Regions from separate parts of the Kitasatospora sp. NPDC023118 genome, predicted to be linked through region 2. Evidence: riboswitches for the same ligand, from Rfam matches in the RefSeq annotation. Region 2 holds a riboswitch; the other holds the start of a gene.

Region 1 (6,435 bases), on a different contig from region 2:
GGCTGATTCACGTCCCGAGATGTGAGCGGCGCGTGTGCACGGTGTCACGGAACGGGCGGGGTCCGGGGGTCGTACCCAGCCGCCGCACCAGCACCAGGGTCCGGTCGTCCGCGACGTCCTGCGCCACGGTGCGCACCAGCCTGCTCGCCGCGCCCCGGACCAGCTGCTGCCGCGGCCGGTGGGTGCGCACCTCCGGCTCGGCGGCGGCCAGCAGCCGGCCCACCCCCTCGTCCAGGTCCCGGCCCGGCACCTCCACCAGGCCGTCGCTGAACAGCAGTAGCGAGTCGCCGTACCCCAGCCGCCCGGACACCGGCGGGTACGGAGCGCCCGGCACCAGGCCCAGCGCCGGGCCGCCGTGCTCGGAGGACTGCCAGCCGTTCCTCCGGCAGTACCGCACGGGCGGCGGATGGCCCGCGTTGAACAGCCGGTAGCGGCCGGTCGCCGGGTGCAGCGCCAGGTGGACGGCGGTGGCGAAGTCGTCCTCCCAGCCCATCCGGACCAGGTGGTCGTTGGCGGCCGGCAGGAACGCCTCCGGCGGCACCCGGCCGAGCAGCATCGCGAAGGCGCCCGACAGGTGGGTCGACCGGGCGGCCGCCCGACTGCCCTTGCCCGACACGTCCACCAGCACCAGTTCCAGCAGGTCCTCCTCCGGGCGGTGGGCGCAGAGCAGGAAGTCCCCGGAGAAGGAGGCGCCACCGGCCGGGGCCAGCTCGCTGTCGAAGTGCCAGTCCAGTAGCCGCTCCGGGAGGCGGGACAGCGTCCGGTTGTGCTCGGCCAGCTCCAGCAGCATCGTGTCGCCCTGGGTGCCGCGCAGCCCCAGCCGGTGCCGGAACCGGTTCGCCGACAGCACCGTCGCCCCCGTCGCGGCCAGCACCACCGTCACCCCCAGCCGCACCCCGCGCGGGTCCTGCACCACCGCCCCCAGCACACTGCCCGCCAGCGCCGCGCACACCAGCACCAGGAGTTGCCCCCGCCGCAGCACCAGCCCGCCACCCACCACCGGCAGCACCAGGGCCGACGGCGGCCACCCGTACGGCATCAGGATCGGCAGCACCCCCAGCACCACCGTCACCCCGAGCAGCACCCCCAGCGCCACCCGCCCCGCCCGTATGTCCCCGTCCAGCAGCTGCCCGTACCACCGCCGCGCCCTCGCTACCAGTGCGGGCACCCGGGACCTCCGCCAAGCGTGGGCGGTCCCCTGTCGTGACCACCAGTCAGCCCGCCACACTAGCCCGTCCACCCCCACCACCCCCCCCGAACCCCCACCCGCCCCGCGTCAGAAGTCGGCGGGCCCGACGTCCTACTCCTCTTCCTCCGCCTTCGGCCAGGTGTGGAGGCCGGTGGTGAGGGTGGTGACGAGGCGGTTGTGGGTGGTGGTGAGGTCCTCGGCGAGTTGGAAGGCGCCGGTGATGGAGAGGGAGGCGAAGCCGTGGGCGAGGGAGCGGACGGTGCGGGCGGCGTGGATGGCTTCGGGGCCGTCGAGGCCGTAGGAGCGGAGGACGGCGATGATGACCCCGACGAGGCGGGTGGCCGCGCGGGTGAGGTCGTCGTCGGGTTGGGGGGCCTGGGGGAGGGCGGTGTAGCGGTGCGGGTGTTCGGTGGCGTAGGCCTGGTAGGCGCGCAGAACGGCGGTGACGGCGTCGTCGCCGCTGCGGCCGACCGCGGCCTCGGCGAGCCGGTCGGCCAGTTCCTCGGTGACCCGGACGGCGATCAGCCGGCGCAGTTCGGTCAGGCCGCCGCTGACGTGCTTGTAAAGGGAGGGGGTGGCGACTCCCGCGCGGGCGGCGACGGAGGCCAGGGTGAGGGCCTCGGCGCCCTGCTCGTCGATGAGGGCGAGGGCGTGGTCGACGACCTGGTCCGGGGTCAGTCCTACTCGGGGCATGGGTTCGGTTTCTCCGTACGGCTGCGGTTCGGCGGGTTCGGCGGGCTCAGACGAGCTCGGCGAGGAAGGGCAGCAGGGCGTCCGCGACGGCCTGCGGGTTGTCGGCCATCGGGTAGTGGCCGGACCCCTCGATCATCACCTGCCGGGTGCCGAGCGCCGCGGCCTGGCGCTCGGCGACGGCCGCCGGGTCCGGGAAGTCGGGGTCCTTGCCGCCCATCAGGACGAGCGAGGGGCAGCGGACGGCCGCGCACCAGCCGATCGGCGCGGAGTCCCCGGTGACGTGTCCGCGGGTGGCGGTCTTGCGCCCGGGGGTGTGCAGGTCGGCGACCAGCCCGGCCACGTACGCGTCGAGGTCGGCGGGCCGGGGGCCGGGGAAGGCCATCTTGCGCAGGTAGAAGCCCCAGACGGCCGGCCAGTGGACCATCGCGGTGCCCATGACGGCCATCACGCCGCGCATCAGGGCGTTGGCCCGGTGCTCGACGAAGGCGTCGATCAGCGCGATTCCGGCGACCCGCTGGGGCGCGTCCCCGGCGAGCTTGACCACGGTCGCCCCGGTGTAGGACTGCCCGACCAGGACGGCCCGCTCGATGCCGAGGTGGTCGAGGAGGGCGAGGACGTCGGTGGCGACGGCGGCCGGGCTGTAGTCGTCCCAGACGATCGAGGACTCGCCGAAGCCGCGCACGTCCACGGTGATGACCCGGCGCCCGGCGGCGGTGAGCAGCGGGTGCAGGTGCCGGTAGGCGCGGCGGCTGTCGAGCATTCCGGGGAGCAGGACGACGGGGGCGCCGTCGCCCTGCCGGGTGTCGTCGAAGGCGATCCGGCCGCCGGGGACGTCGAGGTACTGGGTGCTCGGGGTGATGGTGCCGTTCACGGTGGTCTCCACGGGGTCGGTGCTGCCGATAGCCATAAAGCTATGGCTAATAGCCTTAGCCGTCAACCCCTTCCCCCGGTGTCCCGGGGGCGGCTCAGGCCCCCTCGACCCGGAACGGATCGTGCTCGCTGAGCAGCTTCTCCAGTCGGGCCTGGTCGACCCGGGCGACGGTGTCCGAGGACTCCTGCCGGTCCCGGATCACCTTGGCCAGCGTTAAGGCGGAGGTGACGGTGTAGAGGAGGCCGATCCCGAGGAAGGCCCTGGTCCACCCGCCGACGGGCAGGTAGGCGATCCCGGCGGCGAGGGCCCCGCCGGAGATCGCGAACGAGAGGACGGCCTGGACGTAGTACGCGGCCGTGGTGCGTGACTGCATCGGTGCGCTCATGGCGTCAGGATGCGGCGGCGCGGCCGGGCCGCACATGAGTAGGAGTACTCAGATAGACTGGGTGGATGACGGGTCGTTCGTTGACGTCCGACCACCTGCCCCCCAGCCGTCCCGGACGGATGGCTTGGAATCAGGGCCTCCTAGGATTAACGTTTGATAACGCAGCGCGGTCGTCAACGCCGTACCCAGACGGCACCGTGCGCCGTCGCCTAATCCCGCCGACCGGCCTCCGGGCAGGTCAGGGAGCCGGGGAACCACGTTCCTTGGGGTGAATCGGCGGGGCCCCGGCCCGGCCGTAGGAGACCTTCCTGCTCCGAACCCGTCAGCTAACCCGGTAGGCGCGAAGGAAGGAAAGGAGCGCGCCTCCGTGGCGTCGACGCACACCCCGGCACACCCGGCCGGCCCCGCGGCCGGTACCCAGCTCCTCGACCACCCCGGCCCGGACGGCACCGAGTCCCTCGGCACCGACGACTTCGCCCCGGAGGCCGAGGCCAACCGCCACCGGATGCCGCGTCAGACCCGCGGGGCCTCCCCGCTGCTCGGCGTCACCGCCGTCGCCGCCACCCTGGGCGCCACCGGCTTCGCCTCCGCCACCCCGGCCGCCGCGCCCGCCGTCGAGGCCGCGGACGAGGCCCCGGTCACCCTCGCCGCCGACCCCGGCCTCGCGCTCGCCGCCCGCATCCAGCAGCAGGCCGACAGCCAGCGCACCGCCGCCGAGGAGGGCGCCCGCCTGCAGGCCGCGAAGGAGGCCGAGGCGAAGGCCGCCGCCAAGGAGGCCGACGCCAAGCGCGCCGCCGACGAGACCGAGCGCGCCAAGACCGCCGCCCTCACCCTGCCGGTGAAGGACTACAACCTCTCCGCCCACTACGGCCAGAGCGCCCGCTACTGGGCCCACCTGCACACCGGCCTGGACTTCGCCGCCGACACCGGCACCCCGGTCCACGCGGTGGGCCAGGGCACCATCACCTCGGCCGGCTGGTCGGGCGCGTACGGCTACCGGATCGTCGAGACCCTGCCCGACGGCACCGAGATCTGGTACTGCCACCTCTCCTCGATCATCAAGGGCTCCGGCGCGGTCGGTGCCGGCCAGCAGATCGGCAAGGTCGGCGCGACCGGCAACGTCACCGGCCCGCACCTGCACCTGGAGGTCCGTCCGGGCGGCGGTGCCCCGGTCGACCCGGAGACCTGGCTCCAGCAGCGCGGCCTCAACCCCTGACGGAACCCCCTGAACTCCTGGTGGGAGCCCCGACGAGAAGCGGGAGCCCCTGACGCGACGGCCGAGGGCCCCGGACACCCGGGGCCCTCGGCCGTTCACTCCGCCGACTCCGCCGACTCCGCCGGCAGTTGCGCCAGGTAGGCGTCGATCTCCTCCGCCCCCGGCTCCGGCGCGAGCTCCGGGAACTCCTCCACCAGCAGCCGCGGCAGCCCCGGCACCGTCCACTCGCCGATCAGGTCGAGCGCCACCTCGGCCGCCGCCGTCTCGAACTCCCCGAAGCCCCCGGCCAGTTCGTCCGGCATGGGCCGCCCCAGCGCGTTCAGCTCGGCCAGGTTGCGGTAGCTGCGCCGCATCAGGCCCTGTTCCAGCAGTCGCCGCGCGCCGTCGGTGGCCATGCCGACCGACAGCACCCGGCCCGGCCCCCAGCCCTGCTCGTCCGGTTCGTCCAGCCAGCCGGTCGGCACCAGCGCCTCGAACCCGGCCAGCCGCTCCTCCTCGCCGAGCCCGGCGAAGCCGGCCAGCCAGTTCCGCACCGCCGCCTCGTCCGCGGTGTCCACGCCGTGGGCGTGCAGCAGCACCGCGTACAGCCGCGGCCAGGTGACCAGGTCGGCGCGGCGCAGCAGCCCGGCTGCGACCTCGCCCTGCCACTCGGCCTCGGCGTGCAGCCGCTCCTGGCGCTTGGCGTTGAGCCGCTTCGCCGCCCGCTGGTGGTCGATCAGCAGCCGCACGGCGTCGCCGTACGCGAGCGGGTCCGCATCCGGGGCGGGTTGGACGTAGAGGTGGAGCCGCTCGTACAGCAGGTGCTCCACCGCGTTGGAGGTCAGTTCGGGCCAGCCGTCGTGCATCCTGCCCTCGCCCAGTTCCAGCAGCGCCAGCACCGTGCGCAGCGGCTCCTCGGCCACCGGCGCGCGGTCCTGCTCGGCCGCCCAGTCGAGCAGGTCGGCGGCCCTGGTGCGCGGGGCGAGCCGCAGGTCTTCGTCGTTCATGTTCCGAACGGTAGCCGTCGGACGGGGGTAGGGTCGGCAGCCATGGTCCCCGTACGCCTCACCGGCCCCAGGCTCGCCATCCGCGAGTACCACCACACCCCGGAGGAACTGGACGCGCTGTACGCGCTGTACAGCGACCCGGAGGTGACCCGCTACCTCCCCTTCGAGCCGCGTGACCGGGAGACCTGCGCCGACCAGATCGAGCTGTACCTGGAGGAGGCGATGGCCGAGGAGCGGGACACCTACCGCCTCGCCGTCGTCCGGCGCGAGGACGCCGAGGACCCGGCGGACGCGCTGCCGATCGCGCACGCCAGCCTCACCCTCGGCAAGTACAGCTCCGCTCACCTCGGTTACGTGCTGAGCCGCAGGGTGTGGGGCCGCGGCTACGCGGGCGAGATCGCCGGGCTGCTCTGCGAGCTCGCCTTCGGCCCGCTCGGGCTGCACCGGCTGGCCGCCCGGGTCGACGTCGACAACACGGCCTCCGCCAGGGTGCTCACCAGGCTCGGCTTCCAGCTGGAGGGGCGGGTGCGGCACGACCTGCACAAGGGCGGCGTCTGGTCGGACTCGTACCTGTACTCGCTGCTCGTCGACGAGTGGACCGGCCCCCTCGCCTCAGGATAGGTGGGGTTAACCCCACCCCCGATGCGCCGGTCCCCCGGATGCCCCCCGACCTGCGGTTCCGCCAGACTGTACGACGTCAGCGAGTACGAACGACCGCGAGAACGAGGGGCCGGGGGCCGGGACATGAGCAGCAGCCGAAGCACGCTGGACCATGGGTGGGACGTCCTGGGCGGTCACGACGACCCGCGCCCCGCGCGGGCCCGCCGGACCGAGCAGCCGCCGCCGTTCTGGCGGGCGCCGTTCTCCGCGTCCTACTACCGCGAGATCGGCTACGCGCTCACCGGCCTGCCGGTGGCGATCGCCGGCTTCACCGTCGCGATCACCATGTTCTGCTTCGGAGCCGGCACCTTCGTCACCGTCCTCGGCCTGCCCGTGCTGGCGAGCCTGACCACCGTCGCCCGCGGCTTCGGCCGGCTGGAGCGGGCCCGGGTGCGCGGCATGCTCGGCCTGGACGTGCCCGGTTCGGCGCCGGTG
Region 2 (6,435 bases):
TGCCGCTGCGCGAGGTGCTGGAGCGCTCGGCGGTCGCGTCGCTGACCCCGGCCGACGACGCGGCGGTCGAGGCGATGCACTGGACCCGCAGTCTGCTGCGCGACCCGCGGTTGGACGGCACCTGGCAGCGGGTCCACGCGGGCTCGGAGGAGCGGCTGCGGACGGTCCTGGCCGACCGCTGCCCGGTCGGCACCGACCCGCTGGAGCTCCGGCTGGCCGCCGCCGCGGCGACGGCGGCGATCCGGGTGGCCCTGGAGCAGTGGGCCTCCTCGGACGCCCCTGTCACCGGCCCGGGCTCCCCGCAGGACCTCGGCGCCCGCTGCATGCGGGAGCTCACGGCGGGGTTGGGGCTCTGGGCGCGGGTGGGCGGGGAGTAGCGAGGGTGGCTGGCGGCCGACGGGATTCGGCGTTCAGATGACAGATTTCGAAATCTGTCATCTGTTCTCTGTCATCTGAAATCTGAACGCTGTCATCTGTTCTCCGACGGCTCTCAGTCGGCTCCCTGCCCGCTCCCCGCTGACTGTCGGGCAGTGCTCAGTTTTCTCCAAGCTCCCGCTAGGGTTGGTGATCGCGCGCCCCGGCGGGGGAACCGGGGTGACCTCCTCGGATGTCCTGATCGGAGGGGGGCGGGGAGTTCGAGGCGTGGGAGCAAGTAGGACATGGGTCTGACGAGCCACAAGGTGCTGGCGCTGGCCATATTGATCGCCGTCGTGATGATGGCCTGCACGGTCTGGCTGTGGCCCAGACTCGCCAAGAAGTCCTGGCAGGCGGTGTTCGGTCGGATCGGAGCGCTGCTCGCCACCCAACTCGCCGTGCTCGCCGCGCTCGGTCTGGTGGCGAACAACTACTTCGCCTTCTACAGCAGCTGGGGCGACCTGCTGGGCACCGGTAGCACCGGCCCGGTGGTGATCCACAACAAGGCGGACGCCGCCGGCCGCCTCATGGTCGAGACCATCGGCCACGCCTCGGTGCAGGGCGGGGGAGCGCTGGGCCGCGAGCCCAGCCAGTCCGGTGAGATCCGCAAGATCCGGATCGACGGCAAGGTCAGCCGGCTGTCCACCGAGGGCTACGTCTACCTGCCGCCCCAGTACTTCCAGCCCGAGTACGCGCAGAAGCAGTTCCCGGCCGTGATCGTCAGCACCGGCTTCCCCGGGATCGCCGAGAACCTGATCACCCGGTTCAACTACCCGGGTGCCGCGCTCAAGCTGCTGCAGGAGGGCCGGATGCAGCCGACCGTCATGGTCCTGATGCGCCCCTCGCCCGCCCTGCCGCAGGACACCGAGTGCGAGGACATCCCGAACGGCGCCCAGTCCGACACCTACTTCAGCAAGGACGTCCCCTCGGCGATCCAGGCGAGCTTCCGGGTGTCGACCGACCCGCAGGCCTGGGCCTTCATGGGCAACTCGACCGGCGGCTACTGCGCACTCAAGCTGGCTATGCGCCACCCGGACGTCTTCCCGACCGCCGTCGCCCTGTCCGCCTACTACGACGCCGCCGACGACCCGACCACCGGCGACCTCTTCGGCGGCAGCAAGCAGCGCCGAGACGAGGCCAACCTGATGTGGCGGCTGAAGAACATGCCCCAGCCGAAGGTCTCCGTGCTGCTGGCCGGCACCAAGAAGGGCGACGGCAACTACCGGCAGGACACCGAGGCCTTCATCGACGCGGTGCACAGCCCGATGAAGGTCTCCTACAGCATGCTGGAGAACGGCGGTCACAACTTCGAGACCTGGAGCGCGCTGCTGCCGTCCTCGCTGGAGTGGTTGTCCGACCACCTCAAGGTGCCGAACCAGGCCGTCTGACGCCGAACGGTCCGAGAAGCTGAGCGTGAACTGAACCCCCGGAGCCACCAGCCCGGGGGTTCAGTTCACGCTCAGCCTGGCTCAGGCCACCCGCTCCAGCGTCCCCGCGTGCAGCTGCCCGACCCGGCCGCCCTCGCCCTCGAAGGTCCAGAAGGCCCGCACGGTCAGCTTGTTGAGGTCCATGACGTGGCTGACGGTGATCCCGCTCTGCTCCGTCCAGCTGACGAAGTAGATCTCCGGCGCGACCTCGGCGACATGCAGCAGCACGTCCTCCCACTGGCCTGCCGACTCGCCGAGGCCCTCCCAGCGCAGCCGCTTGCCGTCGGCCGAGTAGGTGTTGCGGAAGGCCGCGCCGTTGTCGGCCCGGAAGACGTAGGTACGGCCGGCGAAGGCGGGCAGGGACGCGGTCATGGTGGGGCGGGACCTCTTTTCGGGAGCGTGGGGCGGACCGTGCGGGGCGTGCAGGTCGTACAGACAGTGCAGGTCGTGCGGTCGTGCGGATCGGCTCGGGCACTTGTGCACGGCGGAAAATGTCAGGGCTCCAATTTATCCGACCGGGCCGACTTGGGCGGCCCCACGCCACGGTACGGTCCGCCACCGCGTCACCCGTCGCGGTCTGTGACCGGCACCTGGGCGTCGCACGCCGCACCTGCTTCGGCAACGGCGAGATCTACTCCGGCTGATCGCCGCACTCGATCGACTCGATCGGCGCTCTCGATCGCCATGCTTGATCGGCGCTGTTGATCAACTCAGCTACCACGCAGCGTCGTTGATCGACGCCACTGTGAGCTGTGCGACAACCGGCCCGACGGAGTTGTCCGTTTACGGACGGCCTGCCTAGCCTGCAACGGTCGTCCGCCCTCGCGGACCCCGCCGCCGGGACGCCGAGTCCTGTCCACCCGCCGGCGGGCAACCGAGCACCACAGCGGACGGGAGCGGGGGAACCAAGGTCAGCGCCCGGCCCTGCGCTCTCGCACGCGGGCCGCGGCTAGGGGTGAAGCCGCTCCACAGGCGGCCGGGCAACTGCAGCCCGAATCCGACAGCTCACCTCGCAGGCGTCGCAGAGGACTCCCATGCACCAGCCTGCCCGCCGCCGCGCGCCGCGCCACGCCCGTCCGTCCCACCGCGGCCGCGACGCCGCCCTTGCCGCCACCGGGGCGCTCGCCATCAGCGGTGCCGGCCTGCTCGGACTGCCGCCCGTCTCCGGCGCCCAGGCGGCCACCGGCCCGACCGTCACCCAGGACCGGCTCGCCCCCGCCACCATGGTCGCGGGCAAGGCCACCACTGCCTCGCTCGGCCTGCACTCCTCCTCCTGCTTCGTCGTCAAGACCGTCGGCGTCGGAGTGCGCGACGCCCGCGGCACCAACCTCGATTTCCCCGGCAACGCCACCAACCTGCAGATCTGCCCGAGCGGGGTCAACTTCACCAGCGGCGCGCGCACCCTGCCCGCCGGGACGTACACCCAGTTCGGCTTCTGGCAGGACTTCGGAAACACCTGGCACAACCTGCCCTCGCAGCAGCTGGTGGTCTCCGCCGCCGGTACGTCGACGCCGACCCCGTCGCCGACGAGCACGCCGTCCCCGACGAGCACGCCGTCGCCGACCACCGCCCCGTCGCCGACGGCCACGCCGTCGCCGACCACCGCCCCGTCGCCGACGGCCACGCCGTCGCCGACCACCGCCCCGTCCCCGACCACCGCCCCGTCCCCGACCACCGCCCCGTCCCCGACGACCAAGCCGTCGCCGACGGCCACCCCGTCCCCGACGACCGCGCCGTCGCCGACGGCCACCCCGTCCCCGACGACCGCGCCGTCGCCGACCGGCACCCCGAGCGCCACCGCGAGCCCGAGCACCCCGGCGCCGTCCTCCCCGATCGCCGGCAAGTCGCTGACCTGGTCCGACGAGTTCAACGGCCCGATCAACTGGGGTCAGCGCTGGGTCGGCGACAAGAGCACCTCGTACAAGTACGGCAACCACAACCCGGACGACAACAAGCTCGACTGGCTGAACAAGAACAACGTCACCGTCGCGAACGGAGTCGCCACCTTCACCGCCGCCCCCGGCGGGCCCACCCTGGAGAACGGCCAGCAGTCCTGGAACACCGGCTTCCTGACCACCGAGGGCTCCGCCGAGGGCTTCCAGGTCAAGACCGGTGACTACGCCGAGACCCGGGTCAAGCTGCCCTCCGGCACCGGCGCCTGGCCGGCCCTGTGGACGTGGAAGAACGGCAACGGGGAGATCGACTCCTTCGAGTACCACCCCGACAACCCGAACCTGCTGGAGCTGACCAACCACGTCAACCCCGGCAACCCCGACTACTACACCGACGCGAACGCCGTCGCGAAGGACCAGTGGGTGACCATCGGCACCTACTACGGCGCCAACTCGGTCGACTGGTACGTCAACGGCGTCAAGGTGTTCTCGGATGGCAAGGGCGTCGGCGCCAACTGGTCGGCGTACCTGATCCTCAACCTCTCGGTGTGCGCGGGCAAGTACCACCCCGCGCCGCAGGGCAACACCCCGATCACCTTCTCCGCCGACTACGTGCGCGTCTACCGCTGATCGCATCTGCAGCTGACCGCACGTAGCACGCGCGTACGTAGCGCACGTGGCGCACGGCGCACGTACCCCCGGAACCAGCCGCTCTCAGGAACCGGCAGCCGTCTCGACCACCGTGAGGTCGAACGGCTGCCGGTTGTTGCGTTCGTCCCGGTCGTCCGGGCTGTGCACCGCGACCGACCCGCCGGTCAGCGTGCCCGTCGGCAGGTCGGGGGAGAGCCGCACCGGGACGAGCGCGGTCGCGCTGCGCCCCTCCTTCAGCCCGGGCCCGAAGACGCAGCGCACCCGCTGGCCGCCCCCCAGTTCCTCGCAGTTCGCGGGGAGGTGCGGGCCCTCCGGTGTCACGCCGTCCGGCAGGGCGACGATCACGGCGAACGGCGAGGCCGTGGTGTCGGGGCCGCGGTTCGCGACGAAGGCGTGGATCGTGGTGGTGCCGCCGGGCGGGGCGGCCTCCGGGACGAGCCGGATCACCTCCAGGTCGGAGACGGACGGCACGGCGGCCGGGCTCAGCGGCGCGACCTCCAGGTCCGGCCGGGGCACGGGCCGGGTATCGGGCCGCAGGGCCCAGGACGGTCCGGCGGTCAGCATCGCGAGCGCGCAACCCGCCGCCGTGACAGCTGTGAACCCGGCGGCCCGGTCGGCCGCGCCGCCGGATCCGCCCCGAAGTCCCGTATGCCTGCCCTGCCCGCGCTCCACCACCGCTCATCGTTTCCTCGCGCTGCGGCCGCCCGCGCCGTCGCGGGCCGCGTCCGCACCAGGGTGGCGCAGCGGCGGCCGCCGACACGGCGCAACCCGCCCGCCCGTCCGTCGAACGGGGGATGTCGCGAGCGGGCGGCGGGGGACCCACCTCCCGCACTCGGCACCAGGATTGACGTGACGTCAGGGCGCGAGGACCTGCCCCAGCCGGGTCGCGATCTGGCGCATCACCGGCACCAGAGAGGAGGCGCCGGCCTGCTCCTCAAGCGCCCGGATCCGGGCCTCCGGGCCGGACACCGAGAGCGCGGTGGGCGTGGGCGCGCCGGGGACCGCGAGCGCGATGCAGCGGACGCCGATCTCCTGCTCCTGGTCGTCGACCACGTAGCCGCGCTCGCGCGCCTCGGCGAGCTGGTCCATCAGCTCCTGCGGGTCGGTGACGGTGTACTCGGTGTGTGCCGGCAGCGGGTTGGGGCCCAGGATCGCGCGCGCCTCGTCCTCGGGGAGCTGGGCGAGCAGCGCCTTGCCGACGCCGGTGCAGTGCGGCTGCACCCGCCGTCCGACCTCGGTGAACATCCGCATCGAGCGCCGCGACTGCACCTGTCCGACGTACACCACCTCGCCGCCCTCCAGTACCGCCAGGTTGGCGGTCTCGCCGGTGGCCTCCATGAGCTCGGCCAGGTAGGGGCGGGCCCAGCTGCCGAGCAGGCGGCCGGCCGTCTCGCCGAGGCGGATCAGTCGGGGGCCGAGGGTGTAGCGGCGCGTGGTGTCCTGGCGGACATAGCCCTGCTGGACGAGGGTACGAACCAGTCGGTGGATGGTCGGCATCGGGAGGCCGGAGCTGGTGGAGAGTTCGCTGAGGGTGGCCACGCCGCCGGAGTCGGCCAGCGCCTCCAGGAGTTGGAAGGCGCGTTCGACGGACTGCACGCCGCCGCTCGCGCGGTCGGCGCCTGTCGTCGATGCTGTGTCGGGGGTCGCAACCACCGGCGTTCCCTTCGCTGTCGGGGAGGAGTAGAGTCCCGGCGACCTCTTCAACAAACCGTTGAAATTCTGTATCGCGGAAACTAGTCTCCACCTTACAGAATCGAACTCGCCGACAGGCGGGTAACGATCGAGGAAGTTCCCAAGGGAGCTCCCACCGGAGCTCCCTTCGCCAGGCTCAACCGTCTTAGGAGTGTCCTGCTCATGGCTGCAGATCAGGGGCCCGTCGGCGCCTCCCCCGCCGCTCCGGTCGTCACTGTCGCCGGTCCGCGCGTCCACCGGGCGGAGGAGGTGCTCACTCCGGAGGCGGTCGCCTTCGTCGTCGGCCTCCATCGCGCCTTCGAGGGACGCCGGCAGGAGCTCCTGGCCAGGCGGAAGGCCCGCCGCGCCGAGATCGCCCG

The links. A riboswitch is a leader RNA that binds a small molecule or an ion and turns the genes downstream of it on or off. The one in region 2 is predicted to bind cyclic di-AMP.
Region 1: linked by a shared signal. The riboswitch ahead of ACZ3UD_RS04510 (M23 family metallopeptidase) and the one ahead of ACZ3UD_RS15680 (glycoside hydrolase family 16 protein) in region 2 are both predicted to bind cyclic di-AMP.

Annotation. Positions count from the first base shown of each region.
Region 1 is NZ_JBVHHW010000003.1:24,241-30,675, reverse strand. It holds gene ACZ3UD_RS04530 (PP2C family protein-serine/threonine phosphatase) at 8-1,168, opposite strand; gene ACZ3UD_RS04525 (TetR/AcrR family transcriptional regulator) at 1,301-1,882, opposite strand; gene ACZ3UD_RS04520 (alpha/beta fold hydrolase) at 1,929-2,789, opposite strand; gene ACZ3UD_RS04515 (YiaA/YiaB family inner membrane protein) at 2,848-3,138, opposite strand; cyclic di-AMP (ydaO/yuaA leader) riboswitch at 3,335-3,493, shown strand; gene ACZ3UD_RS04510 (M23 family metallopeptidase) at 3,506-4,354, shown strand; gene ACZ3UD_RS04505 (hypothetical protein) at 4,450-5,340, opposite strand; gene ACZ3UD_RS04500 (GNAT family N-acetyltransferase) at 5,383-5,961, shown strand; gene ACZ3UD_RS04495 (sensor domain-containing protein) at 6,085-6,435, shown strand, end outside.
Region 2 is NZ_JBVHHW010000010.1:201,893-208,327, reverse strand. It holds gene ACZ3UD_RS15695 (TetR family transcriptional regulator) at 1-377, shown strand, start outside; gene ACZ3UD_RS15690 (alpha/beta hydrolase) at 660-1,802, shown strand; gene ACZ3UD_RS15685 (MoaF-related domain-containing protein) at 1,884-2,213, opposite strand; cyclic di-AMP (ydaO/yuaA leader) riboswitch at 2,711-2,875, shown strand; gene ACZ3UD_RS15680 (glycoside hydrolase family 16 protein) at 2,876-4,363, shown strand; gene ACZ3UD_RS15675 (hypothetical protein) at 4,448-4,900, opposite strand; gene ACZ3UD_RS15670 (IclR family transcriptional regulator) at 5,240-6,037, opposite strand; gene aceB (malate synthase A) at 6,239-6,435, shown strand, end outside.